3 regions of the Streptomyces sp. NPDC058579 genome follow, and region 3 is predicted to be linked to each of the others. Evidence: riboswitches for the same ligand, from Rfam matches in the RefSeq annotation. Region 3 holds a riboswitch; each other region holds the start of a gene.
What was found. Region 3 has a riboswitch for cobalamin ahead of ACFWRO_RS05000 (CoA-acylating methylmalonate-semialdehyde dehydrogenase). Riboswitches for the same ligand answer to the same signal wherever they lie in the genome.
Positions count from the first base shown of each region.

Region 1: another riboswitch for cobalamin. It lies ahead of ACFWRO_RS16160 (energy-coupling factor ABC transporter permease); the one in region 3 lies ahead of ACFWRO_RS05000 (CoA-acylating methylmalonate-semialdehyde dehydrogenase).
Region 2: another riboswitch for cobalamin. It lies ahead of ACFWRO_RS25050 (cobalamin biosynthesis protein); the one in region 3 lies ahead of ACFWRO_RS05000 (CoA-acylating methylmalonate-semialdehyde dehydrogenase).

Region 1 is NZ_JBHXPI010000011.1:13,247-17,091, reverse strand. Features, by position in the region: gene cbiQ (cobalt ECF transporter T component CbiQ) at 1-418, opposite strand, end outside; gene ACFWRO_RS16165 (energy-coupling factor ABC transporter substrate-binding protein) at 428-790, opposite strand; gene ACFWRO_RS16160 (energy-coupling factor ABC transporter permease) at 790-1,488, opposite strand; cobalamin riboswitch at 1,517-1,741, opposite strand; gene ACFWRO_RS16155 (PTS-dependent dihydroxyacetone kinase phosphotransferase subunit DhaM) at 1,806-2,210, opposite strand; gene dhaL (dihydroxyacetone kinase subunit DhaL) at 2,207-2,821, opposite strand; gene dhaK (dihydroxyacetone kinase subunit DhaK) at 2,830-3,822, opposite strand.
Region 2 is NZ_JBHXPI010000026.1:17,336-21,180, forward strand. Features, by position in the region: gene ACFWRO_RS25045 (cobyric acid synthase) at 1-745, opposite strand, end outside; gene ACFWRO_RS25050 (cobalamin biosynthesis protein) at 742-1,719, opposite strand; cobalamin riboswitch at 1,751-1,896, opposite strand; gene ACFWRO_RS25055 (hypothetical protein) at 2,021-2,242, opposite strand; gene ACFWRO_RS25060 (anion permease) at 2,255-3,520, opposite strand.
Region 3 is NZ_JBHXPI010000002.1:472,655-476,499, forward strand. Features, by position in the region: gene ACFWRO_RS04995 (methylmalonyl-CoA mutase family protein) at 1-1,536, opposite strand, end outside; cobalamin riboswitch at 1,685-1,870, shown strand; gene ACFWRO_RS05000 (CoA-acylating methylmalonate-semialdehyde dehydrogenase) at 2,133-3,656, shown strand; gene ACFWRO_RS05005 (acyl-CoA dehydrogenase family protein) at 3,663-3,845, shown strand, end outside.

The DNA.
Region 1 (3,845 bases), on a different contig from region 3:
GCGCCGGCACCCCGGCCCGTACAAGCCGGGGCAGCAGGTCCGACACGGGCGTGGTGAAGGCGAACAGCAGGACGCCCAGGGACGCCGATGAGGTCCGCAGCAGCAGCTCACCGGCGTGGACCGGCCCGTCCGGCGCGAGCGCGACGAGCCCTCGCGCCCCGCCCACCTCGAACAGGAGCGGGATCGCCCCCGTCACACAGAAGCCCAGCGGGATGCGGAAGGCGCGCCACAGCTGGCGCCCGGGCACGCCCGCGGGACCGAGGAGGACGGCCAGGGTGGCCGCCGCGACCAGGACGGCGCCCGGCCACGGCGGCAGACAGACCGCGCACAGTGTCAGGCCGAAGCCGAGCACGGCCTTCTCGCACGGGTGACGGCGGCGCCAGCGACTGCTGTGCGCCGCCGCGTCGATCGGCAGCACCGGCGGCGGTTACGCGTCGCCGGACGCCGCCGAGCCGGACGCCGCCCCCGACCGCAGCGCCTTCGCCTCGGCGCGGGCCTCGCCCTGCTTACGGCCCCGGTGCACGCCGAAGTAGTACGCCAGCACACCGGCGCCGAGCGCGGCCTGCAGGGCGAACAGCGCCGACTCGATCTCGCCGGAGGCCGGCTCGTAGAGCGGGCTGAACCACGGCTCGTAGTCGGGAGCGATCTCCGTGATCGCCGCCTCCGCCTCGGCGTCCGCGCCCGCGAACGGCTCCTCCTTGTGGTCGCCGAGGCCCAGGACCAGCGGGAGCACAGCCAGGGCCGCGACGACGAGCAGGAGCAGGGAGTTGATCTTCGCGTTCCGGCTCATCAGGCGCTCGCCTCCGCGTTCTCGTTCTTCTTCCGGGACGGGAGCAGGACCCCGAGCCGGGTCAGGTCCGCCTTGCTGGACTGCTTGAGCAGCCGCATCACGAGGACCGTGAGCAGCCCCTCGCTGACGGCGAGCGGCAGCTGCGTGACGGCGAAGATGGAGCCGAACTTGGCCAGCGCCCCGGCCACACCGCTCCCCGGGTCGGGGAAGGCCAGCGCGAGCTGGACACTGGTCACGCAGTACGTCGACAGGTCCGCGACGAACGCGCCGAAGAACACGCTCACCATGAGCGGCACGTCGAACCGGCGCAGCAGCCAGTACGTACCGAATCCGGCCCACGGCCCGACGATCGCCATCGAGAACACGTTGGCGCCGAGTGTGGTGAGCCCGCCGTGCGCGAGCAGCAGCGCCTGGAACAACAGGGTGATCGTGCCCAGGACCGCCATCACCGGCGGTCGGAACAGGATCGCGCCCAGACCCGTACCGGTCGGGTGCGAGCAACTGCCCGTGACCGACGGAATCTTGAGCGCGGACAGGACGAAGGTGAACGCGCCGGACGCGCCGAGCAGCAGAGTGGACTCGGGGTTGGCCTTGACCTCACGGGTCAGCGCGCGGACGCCGTGGACGACAAAAGGAGCAGACGCGACGCCCCAGGCGGCCGCGTGCAACGGGGGTAGATACCCCTCGGCTATATGCATGGTTGGGAGACCCTCTCCAGCACCTCGTGGATGGACAACGCACCTCGGCCGGTCTCCTGGCTGACGGGTCATGCCGCCGCGGCTCCGCCTTCCCACACCGCCGCGGTCTCCCGCGGCGGTCCAGTGGCTTCCCCGGAGGGATGGAGCCGGACTTCCCGATCACAGTGGCGAGGGCCGCACCGGTACCGCACCGGTTTCCCGTACACCAAGGCGCTGTGACATTAGTGGGTTGACCAGGTACATCACAACATCGGTGCGCCCCCGGACGGTGTGTGACAGATCTCCCGCGCGCCCCCTCACGCTGTTGAGCCCCTCGCTCACTCCTTCCGGTAGGTGTACGCCTCCGCCGCCGCGGCGGTCACCGCGTCCAGGTCCCCGCCCGCGCTCGCCGTGACGAGCGCGGCGACGGCGCCCTCGACGAAGGGCGCGTCCACGAGACGGGCTCCGTCCGGCAGCTCGTCCCCCTCGGCGAGGAGCGCCTTGACGGTCAGGACGGCGCTGCCGAGGTCGACGAGGAGGGCCACCCCGGCGCCCCCGTCGACCGCGCGTGCCGCCTTGACGATCCGCTCGGAGCTGGTGCCGAGCCCCCCGTCGGGGGTGCCTCCGGCGGCGGCCACGGGCGCGGTCGCCCCGCCGCCCGCAAGCCCCCGGGCCAGGGCGGCGACGGAGTCGGCCACGGCCGCGCTGTGCGAGACCAGGACGATGCCCACCTGACCGGTCATGCGGCGGCCACCTCCGCGAGCGCGGCGATCAGCAGCGCCGACGACGTCGCCCCGGGGTCCTGGTGCCCGACCGACCGCTCGCCCAGATAGCTGGCCCTGCCCTTGCGCGCCCGCAGGGGTACGGTCGCCAGGGCGCCGGCCTCGGCCGCGTCCCGGGCGGCGGCGAAGGAGTCGCCGAGCGCCTCGGCCGCGGGCACGAGCGCGTCCAGCATCGTCTTGTCGCCGACCTGGGCCCCGCCGAGCTGACCCACGGCGGCGACCCCGGTGGCCAGCGCCGCCGCCAGCTCCTGCCGCGTCACCGCCCCGGCGTCGCCGAGCGCCTTGCCGGTGCGGCGCAGCAGCGTCCCGTACAGCGGCCCGGACGCCCCGCCGACGGTGGAGATCAACTGCCGCCCGGCGAGGACGAGTACGGCCCCGGGCGTGGCGGGCGGCTCCTTGTCCAGCACTTCCGTGACGGCGGCGAACCCCCGCTTCAGATTGGCGCCGTGGTCAGCGTCGCCGATCGCCGAGTCGAGCTCGGTGAGACGGCCGGCCTCCCGGTAGACGGCGGCAGCGGCGGCAGCAAGCCACCGACGGAAGAAATCGACGTCGAACTGCTCGACCTGGTTCATTTCCCCTCTCACCGACCCCATCGCAGAGCGGCCGTCTGCACGGGCGCGTCCCAGAGCCGCAGCAGCTCCTCGTCGGCCTCGCAGAGCGTCACCGAACAGCCGGCCATGTCGAGCGAGGTCACGTAGTTCCCGACCAGCGTGCGGGCGACGGGCACCCCGCGCTCGGCCAGCACCCGCTGCACCTCGGCGTTGAACCCGTACAGCTCGAGCAGGGGCGTGGCCCCCATCCCGTTCACCAGGGCGAGTACGGGACCGGACGGCTGAAGGTCCTCCAGTACGGCGTGGACGGCGAAGTCGGCGATCTCGCGAGAGGTCATCATCGCCCGCCGCTCCCGCCCGGGTTCACCATGAATCCCCACCCCCAACTCCAGCTCTCCCTCGGGCAGTTCAAAGGTAGGACTGCCCTTCGCGGGCGTGGTGCAGGCACTCAACGCCACGCCGAAACTCCGCGACCGCTCGTTCACCCGCCGCGCGATCGCCTCCACCCGCTCCAGAGACACCCCCTCCTCGGCGGCGGCCCCGGCGATCTTCTCCACGAAGAGCGTCGCCCCGGTACCGCGCCGCCCGGCCGTGTAGAGACTGTCCGTCACGGCCACGTCGTCGTCCACGAGCACCTTGGCGATCTGAATGCCCTCGTCCTCGGCGAGCTCGGCGGCCATCTCGAAGTTGAGGACGTCCCCGGTGTAGTTCTTGACGACGAACAACACCCCGGCCCCACTGTCCACCGCGGCGGCGGCCCGCACCATCTGATCGGGCACGGGCGAGGTGAACACCTCCCCAGGACAAGCGGCCGCCAACATCCCGGGCCCCACAAACCCCCCATGCAAAGGCTCATGCCCAGACCCGCCCCCGGAAACCAGCCCCACCTTCCCGGCAACGGGCGCGTCCCCCCGCACCACGACCCGGTTCTCCACATCGACCCTGAGCTCGGGATGCGCGGCGGCCATGCCACGCAGCGCGTCGGCGACGACGGTCTCCGGAACGTTGATTAGCATCCTCATGGGTACCTCCTGGTGAGATGAGC
Region 2 (3,845 bases), on a different contig from region 3:
GGACCGCGCCCCGCAGGGAGACCCGCAGTCCGTCCTCCTCGTCGATGCCGAGCCCGTGCGCGTACGGCAGGACACCGTACGTACGCCGCCCGGTCAGCCCCAGCAGCATGTCGAGCCCCGGCTCGAGCAGGGTCACGTCGCCGCGGAACTTGTTCACGAGATAGCCCGCGATCAGCTCCTGGTCCTCCGGCGCGAGCAGCGCCGTCGTGCCGAAGAACTGGGCGAACACCCCGCCCCGGTCGATGTCCCCGACCACGAGCACCGGCAGCCGCGCGGCCCGCGCGATGCCCATGTTCACGATGTCGGTCCGGCGCAGGTTGATCTCGGCCGGACTGCCCGCCCCCTCGCAGATCACGGCGTCATACGTGCCCCGCAGCTCCTCCAGGCACGCCATCACCGGCTCGAAGAGCTCCTTCTGCCGCCCCCCGTGGTAGCCGCGCGCGCTCAACTCGCCCACCGGCTTGCCCATCAGGACGACCTGGCTGGAGCGGTCGCTGCCCGGCTTCAGGAGGACCGGGTTCATCAGCGCGGTCGGCTCGACCCGGGCCGCCTGGGCCTGCATGGCCTGTGCCCGGCCGATCTCCGCGCCCTCCCGGGTCACGAAGGAGTTCAGGGACATGTTCTGGCCCTTGAACGGGGCGACCTTCACGCCCTGCCGGACCAGCCAGCGGCAGATGCCCGCCGTGACGACGCTCTTGCCCGCGTCGGACGTGGTCCCGGCGACCAGCAGCCCGCCGCCCCTCATATCGTCCTCCGCTTCACCGCACGCGCCTTCAGCGCGCCCGCCACGATCCGTCCGCCCACACAGACGGCGAGCGTAAGCCCCGTCACCCGGCGCGAGAGCCGGACCGCCCGTTCGATGTCCGCGACCTCCACGGCCCGTCCCTCCCCGTTCAGTACGGGCCGGTGCTCGACCCGGCCGCCGTACGACAGCGTCCCGCCGAGCCGTACCCCGAGCGCCCCCGCGAAGGAGGCCTCCACCGGGCCGGCGTTGGGGCTCGGGTGCTTCGCCGCGTCCGCCTTCCAGGCGCGTACCGCCCCCCGCGGATCGCCCCCGGCCACCGTCGCCAGCGCGGCGGTCAGCCGGGCGCCCGGCCAGCCGGCCACGTCGTCGAGCCGGGCCGAGGCCCAGCCGAACCGCCGGTACCGTGCCGACCGGTGGCCGACCATGGCGTCCAGGGTGTTCACCGCCCGGAAGCCGACCAGGCCCGGTACGCCCGCGACCGCGCCCCAGACCAGGGCCCCTACGACGGCGTCGGAGGTGTTCTCGGCGACGGACTCCACGACCGCGCGGGCCATTGCCGGACCGTCCAGGGACTGCGGATCGCGCCCGCAGAGATGGGGGAGCCGCTCCCGGGCCACGTCCAGGTCGCCGGCGGCGAGCGCCCCGCCGATCGCGCGGGCCTCCCGGCCCAGGGTCGTCCCGCCGACGACGGCCCACACGGCGGCGGCGGTCAGCGCGGCGGAGGCCCGGGGGTGGTCACGTACGGTACGGGCGGCCAGCGCGGCGGCGCCCGCGGCGCCCGTGACACAGACGGCGGTGTGCAGCGCGCCCCACCCGCGGTGGTCGCGCCAGAGCAGCTTCTCGACGGCCCCTGCGGCGCGCCCGAACGCGGCGACCGGGTGGCCGCGGCGGGGGTCGCCGACGATCAGATCGGCGGCAAGGCCGGCGGCCGCGCCGTAAGCGAATACACCTGGGGCAGCACTGCGGCCGGGCATGGCGCTGTGTCCTCACTCAGGGTCCGCGCCCTGGCTCGACGTGACCGGCGGCGAGAGTTCCTGGCTCCCGGGGGAGCGACTCCCCGGTCACAGTGGCGGGACCGCGCCGGATTCGCACCGGGCTTCCTCTGTTTGCCGCCGTAATGGCCCCGGAAGTCCACCACGTGTGCGAACACCCGTCAACTCACGCTTGACCTGCGGCGGGACACTGTGCGAAGCACCACACGGACCCGGTGAAACGACGACCGGGCGGGCCGCACCCGAAGGTGCGACCCGCCCGGCCGGCGGAGCGGGATCGTCGTCAGACGACGATCAGATAGATGCCGTACGCGACGGCCGCCGCGCAGAGCGCGAAGCAGGCGTACGCGCCGGTGCGCGCCATGGCCGCGGAGCCGCCCTGGGCCGCGGCCTGCTCCTGCTTGGAGAGGCCGATGATGCCGAGGGTGAAGAGGCCCACGAGGGCGACGGTCGCCACGAGGCTGACTCCGAAGACGGAGCCGAGAGCTGCCCAGTCGATCTTCATGTCGTTGGTTCCTTACACCGCGGCCGAGGCGGCGGGGGCTGCCGGGTCCGTGGGGGCCGGCGAGGGGATGGTGGTCTTGAGGTCGTCGTCCGCGACGGTGGCGAAGGAACCGGCGGGGGCCGGCGGGGTGACGGCCGCGATGGCGGTGGTCACGACGCCCGCGGGCTCGCCGTCGATCTCGTCGGCCGTGACGTTGTGGTGGTCGACCGGCTTGCGGCGGGAGAGCGCCCAGATGACCGCCGAGCCGGCGACCAGGAGGACCGCGACGACGGCGACGCCCCAGGGGCCCTGCTTGGTGAGGAACTCGGCGCCGGCGCCGACCAGGCCCGCGGCGGGCAGGGTCAGACCCCAGGCGACGAACATCCGGGTGGCGGTCGACCAGCGGACGACACCGCCCTTGCGGCCGAGGCCCGCGCCCATCACGGCGCCGGAGCAGGACTGCGTGGTGGAGAGCGAGAAGCCCAGGTTGGACGAGGCCAGGATGACCGTGGCCGCGCTGGTCTGGGCGGCGAAGCCCTGCTGCGGCTGGAGGTCGGTGAGGCCCTTGCCCATGGTGCGGATGATGCGCCAGCCGCCGAGGTAGGTGCCGAGCGCGATGGCGATACCGGCGGAGACGACGACCCACATCGGGGGGTTGGAGCCGGGGGCGAGGACGCCGCCGGTGACCAGGGCGAGGGTGATGACACCCATCGTCTTCTGCGCGTCGTTGGTGCCGTGGGCGAGGGAGACGAGACCGGCGGAGGCGATCTGGCCGGCCCGGAAGCCCTTTGCGGTGGCCTTCGTCTCCGTCTTGGAGCCGAGCTTGTACGTCAGCTTGGTGGCCGCCATCGCGGCGAGGCCGGCGACGAGCGGCGCGGCGATCGCGGGGATCAGGACCTTGCTGACCACGGTCGAGCCGTTGACGGCCGACCAGCCGGCCGACATCACGGCCGCGCCGATCAGTCCGCCGAAGAGTGCGTGGGAGGAGCTGGACGGCAGACCCAGGAGCCAGGTCAGCAGATTCCAGAGGATGGCGCCGACGAGCGCCGCGAAGATCACTTCAGTACGAATGCCCTGTTCGTTGATGATCCCGCCGGAGATCGTCTTGGCGACCTCGACGGACAGGAAGGCACCGACCAGGTTGAGCACGGCGGACATGGCCACCGCGGTCTTGGGCTTGAGGGCACCGGTCGAGATGGTCGTCGCCATCGCGTTGGCGGTGTCGTGGAAACCGTTCGTGAAATCGAACACGAGAGCTGTCACGACCACAATCGCGAGCAGCAGCGTGATGTGTTCCATTTACCCAGGCAATCGTTTGACGTCAGTGGCTGGACGAACGTAGGCAACCTGAGTGAACGGAAGGTGAACTGGGCCGGGCGTTGTGGTGTCCCAAATCGGGTTCCAGCCATTCCGCTTGAGCCGCCGAGGGGCCTTGCGTGAACGCTCTGTCCACGATGTGAGCGCCGTGCGACCCCGGGTAATCCGTGCCGTCACCGGAAACAGGGGACATCGCCCGCTTCGCCCACCCTCGCCCGTGTCAGCCCGTGGACGGGCCCGGAGGGTCGTCATCCCGCCGAGGGACCCGCAACGAGATCCACGTCACTCTCACAGGGGACCGCCACGG
Region 3 (3,845 bases):
GAACGTGGCGCGTGCCGTGTGCGCGGCGGCGGGGCCGAGCGTGGCGAGGTAGATCCGCGGCCGGGCGCCGGTCGCGGCGAGGTGCGCGTCGGAACGGGCGCGCAGCGCCTCGAACGCGTCGTCGCGACGGACCCGCGGGAGCCCGCCGGACGGCGGCTCGGGCGCGGGCTCGCGGACGACGGGCTTCTCGGCGAGGTTCGGGAACTCGCTGACGCCGGTGACGGGTTCGCGGCGCTTGGCGAGCTTCGCGCTGCGGGCCGACCAGGTCTCGGCGAGCCGGTCCCCGATCAACCCGGAGCGCAGCGCGGCGGCCTGGCCGCCCGCGCTCTCGACGGTCTGGAAGAACTCCCAGCCCGCGTGGGCGAGTTCGTCCGTCAGGCGCTCCACGTACCAGGAGCCGCCCGCCGGGTCGATGACCCGTGCGAGGTGCGACTCCTCGACGAGGATGGTCGAGGTGTTGCGGGCGATGCGCCGCGCGAACGCGTCCGGCAGGCCGAGCGCGTGGTCGAACGGAAGGACGGTGACGGATTCGGCGCCGCCCACGCCCGCGGCCAGCGTGGCCACGGTGGTGCGGAGCATGTTCACCCAGGGGTCGCGGCGGGACATCATCACGGGAGAGGTCACCGCGTGCTGCCGCTGTGCGCCCGCACCGCTCGCCCCGCTGACCTCGGCCACCCGGGCCCAGAGCCTGCGCGCGGCACGCAACTTGGCGATCGTGAGGAACTGGTCGGCGGTGGCCGCGTAGCGGAACTCCAGCTGCCCGAGGGCCTGTTCGACGGAGAGTCCGGCTTCCGTGAGCTGCCGCAGGTACGCGACGCCGGTCGCGAGGGCGCACCCCAGCTCCTGCGCGGCCGAGCCGCCGGCCTCGTGGTACGGCAGCGCGTCCACGGTCAGCGCCCGCAGGCCCGGGTACTCCTCGGCGCAGCGCAGGGCGAGCCCGACGGCGGGGGAGGGGTCGTAGGGCCGGCCGGTGCGGGCCTCCAGGCCGAGGGGGTCGGCGCCCAGGTTGCCGCGCGCGGCCTCCGGGGCGACGCCCCGCTCCTCGTACAGTCCGAGCAGCTCGCGCGCGGCCTCCTCCACGTCCTGCCCCGCGTCGAGGACGACGGGCGCGAGGTCGAGGTAGACGCCGTCGAGGGTCCGGCCGAGGCTCCCCAGGGGGATGCCGCCCTCGCCGACGACCAGCCAGAGCGAGGTGACGCCGTTCTCCAGGTCGGCGAGGACCGTCCCGGTGTCGGCGGTGGTGTGCCGCTGGCGCACGTCCCAGCCGCCGACCGTGTTCCCCTCGGCGCGCCCGGATCGTACGAAGGGCGCGAAGCCGGGCAGGCCGGGCTCGGGGGCGGTGTCCTCGGCGGCATAGAGGGGACGGACGCGGAGCGCGTCCTCCAGGGCGGTGGACAGGGCGTCCTCGGCCGCCGGGCCCTCGACGTCCTTGCCCGACTTGCGCAGCACCCCGGCTACCAGGTGCTGCCACTGTTCACGGGACGCGTCGGGGAATTCGGCGGCGAGGGCGAGCCCGTCGTCGGGAAGGACTGTCATGCTCGGATGTTAGGACAGCTCGCTCAGATGACAGCAGTGCACACCGCTGTGACCTTGCCCTCTCCGAGCAGGTCTTGAAGCTCCGGGCGACTCCGCTCTACTAAGGGATGCCGCAGGTTCACCCGGCCGGGGGTGGATTTACTAGGACGTCCAACTATATAGTCGCGGCGAAGGCCCGCGGTGCAGGGAAGCCGGTGTGATTCCGGCGCGGTCCCGCCACTGTGACCGGGGAGTACGCCGTCGAGCAGCACGCCACTGACGAGTGATGTCGGGAAGGCGGACGGCGCGCGCTGATCCGGGAGTCAGGATACCGGCCGCGGGATGTTCCGTGTTGTCCACGAGGATGGAGCTGACACGCATGGCACCGGTGCGCCCGCACACTCCCCGCGGATCCGGCCGACGGGCACCCGCCCGTCGAGGACCCCGTCGAGTAGGACCCCACCACCACACGACCGTCAGGACCTGACGGCGCCTCGCCATTCGCGCTCTCGCGCCGTAGGCGACCACCACCCCGCGATGAATCACGCCCACCGGCGTTCGCGGTCGTGGCGGTCCTCCGGCGCGCCATCCGGATCACCTGACGAGAGCAGGCACTCATGGTCCGCGCACAAGACACCACCCCCGTCCGCGAGTTGACCCACTTCATCGGCGGCAGGCACACCCCGGGAACCTCGGGCGCCTACGGCGACGTGTACGACCCCAACACCGGCGAGGTCCAGGCCCGCGTGCCCCTCGCGAACCGGGCCGAGACCGAGGCGGCCATCGCCGACGCCGCCCGGGCGCAGCGTGACTGGGCCGCCTGGAACCCGCAGCGCCGCGCACGCGTCCTCCTGCGCTTCCTCCAGCTCGTCGAGCAGGAGAAGGACGACCTGGCCCGGCTGCTCTCCTCCGAGCACGGCAAGACCGTCGCCGACGCCCACGGAGACCTCCAACGCGGCCTGGAGGTCGTGGAGTTCGCCGCCGGCATCCCGCACCTGCTCAAGGGAGAGTTCACCGACAACGCCGGGACCGGCATCGACGTCCATTCGCTGCGCTCCCCGCTCGGCGTCGTCGCCGGCATCACCCCGTTCAACTTCCCCGCGATGATCCCGCTCTGGAAGGCCGCCCCCGCCCTGGCCTGCGGAAACGCCTTCATCCTCAAGCCCTCGGAGCGCGACCCCTCCGTACCGCTGCGGCTCGCCGAGCTCTTCCTGGAGGCGGGGCTGCCCGCGGGCGTCCTGAACGTCGTCAACGGCGGCAAGGACGCCGTCGACACCCTCCTCGACGATCCCCGCGTCGCCGCCCTCGGCTTCGTCGGTTCCACCCCCGTCGCCGCGCACGTCTACGCCACCGCCGCCGCCCACGGCAAGCGCGCCCAGTGCTTCGGCGGCGCCAAGAACCACATGATCGTGATGCCGGACGCCGACCTCGACCAGGCCGTGGACGCCCTCATCGGCGCCGGCTACGGCTCGGCCGGCGAGCGGTGCATGGCCGTCTCGGTGGCCGTCCCCGTCGGCGAGGACACCGCCGACGCCCTCGTCGCCCGGCTGAAGGAGCGCATCGGCGAGCTGAGGATCGGCCGCAGCGACGACGCGGACGCCGACTTCGGTCCGATGGTCGGCCCGGACGCCGTCGACCGGGTCCGTAAGTACATCGGCATCGGGGTCGAGGAGGGCGCCGAACTCGTCGTCGACGGACGCGACTTCGTCCTCCCCGGGCACGAGGGCGGCTTCTTCGCCGGGGCCTCCCTCTTCGACCGGGTCACCCCTGACATGCGCGTGTACCAGGAGGAGATCTTCGGCCCCGTGCTCTGCGTGGTCCGCGCCGCCGACTACGAGGAGGCCCTGCGGCTGCCCAGCGAGCACCTCTACGGCAACGGCGTGGCGATCTTCACGCGCGACGGCGACACCGCCCGCGACTTCACCCGGCGCGTCGACACCGGCATGGTCGGCGTCAACGTGCCCATCCCGGTGCCGGTGGCGTACCACACCTTCGGCGGCTGGAAGCGGTCCGGCTTCGGCGACCTGAACCAGCACGGACCGGACGCCATCCGCTTCTACACCCGCACCAAGACCGTGACCTCGCGCTGGCCCGCCGGGCTCCGCGACGGCGCGAGCTTCACCCTCCCCACGATGGGCTGAGCGACCATGACCACGACCCTGCTCACCGAGGACCAGCGGGCCCTGGTCGAGACCACCCTCGACTTCGCCCAGGACCACCTCGCCCCGCACGCCCTTGACTGGGACCGCGACAAGCACTTCCCCGTCGACGTCCTGCGCAAGGCCGCCGGACTCGGACTCGGTGGCGTCTACGTCCGCGAGGAGTCCGGC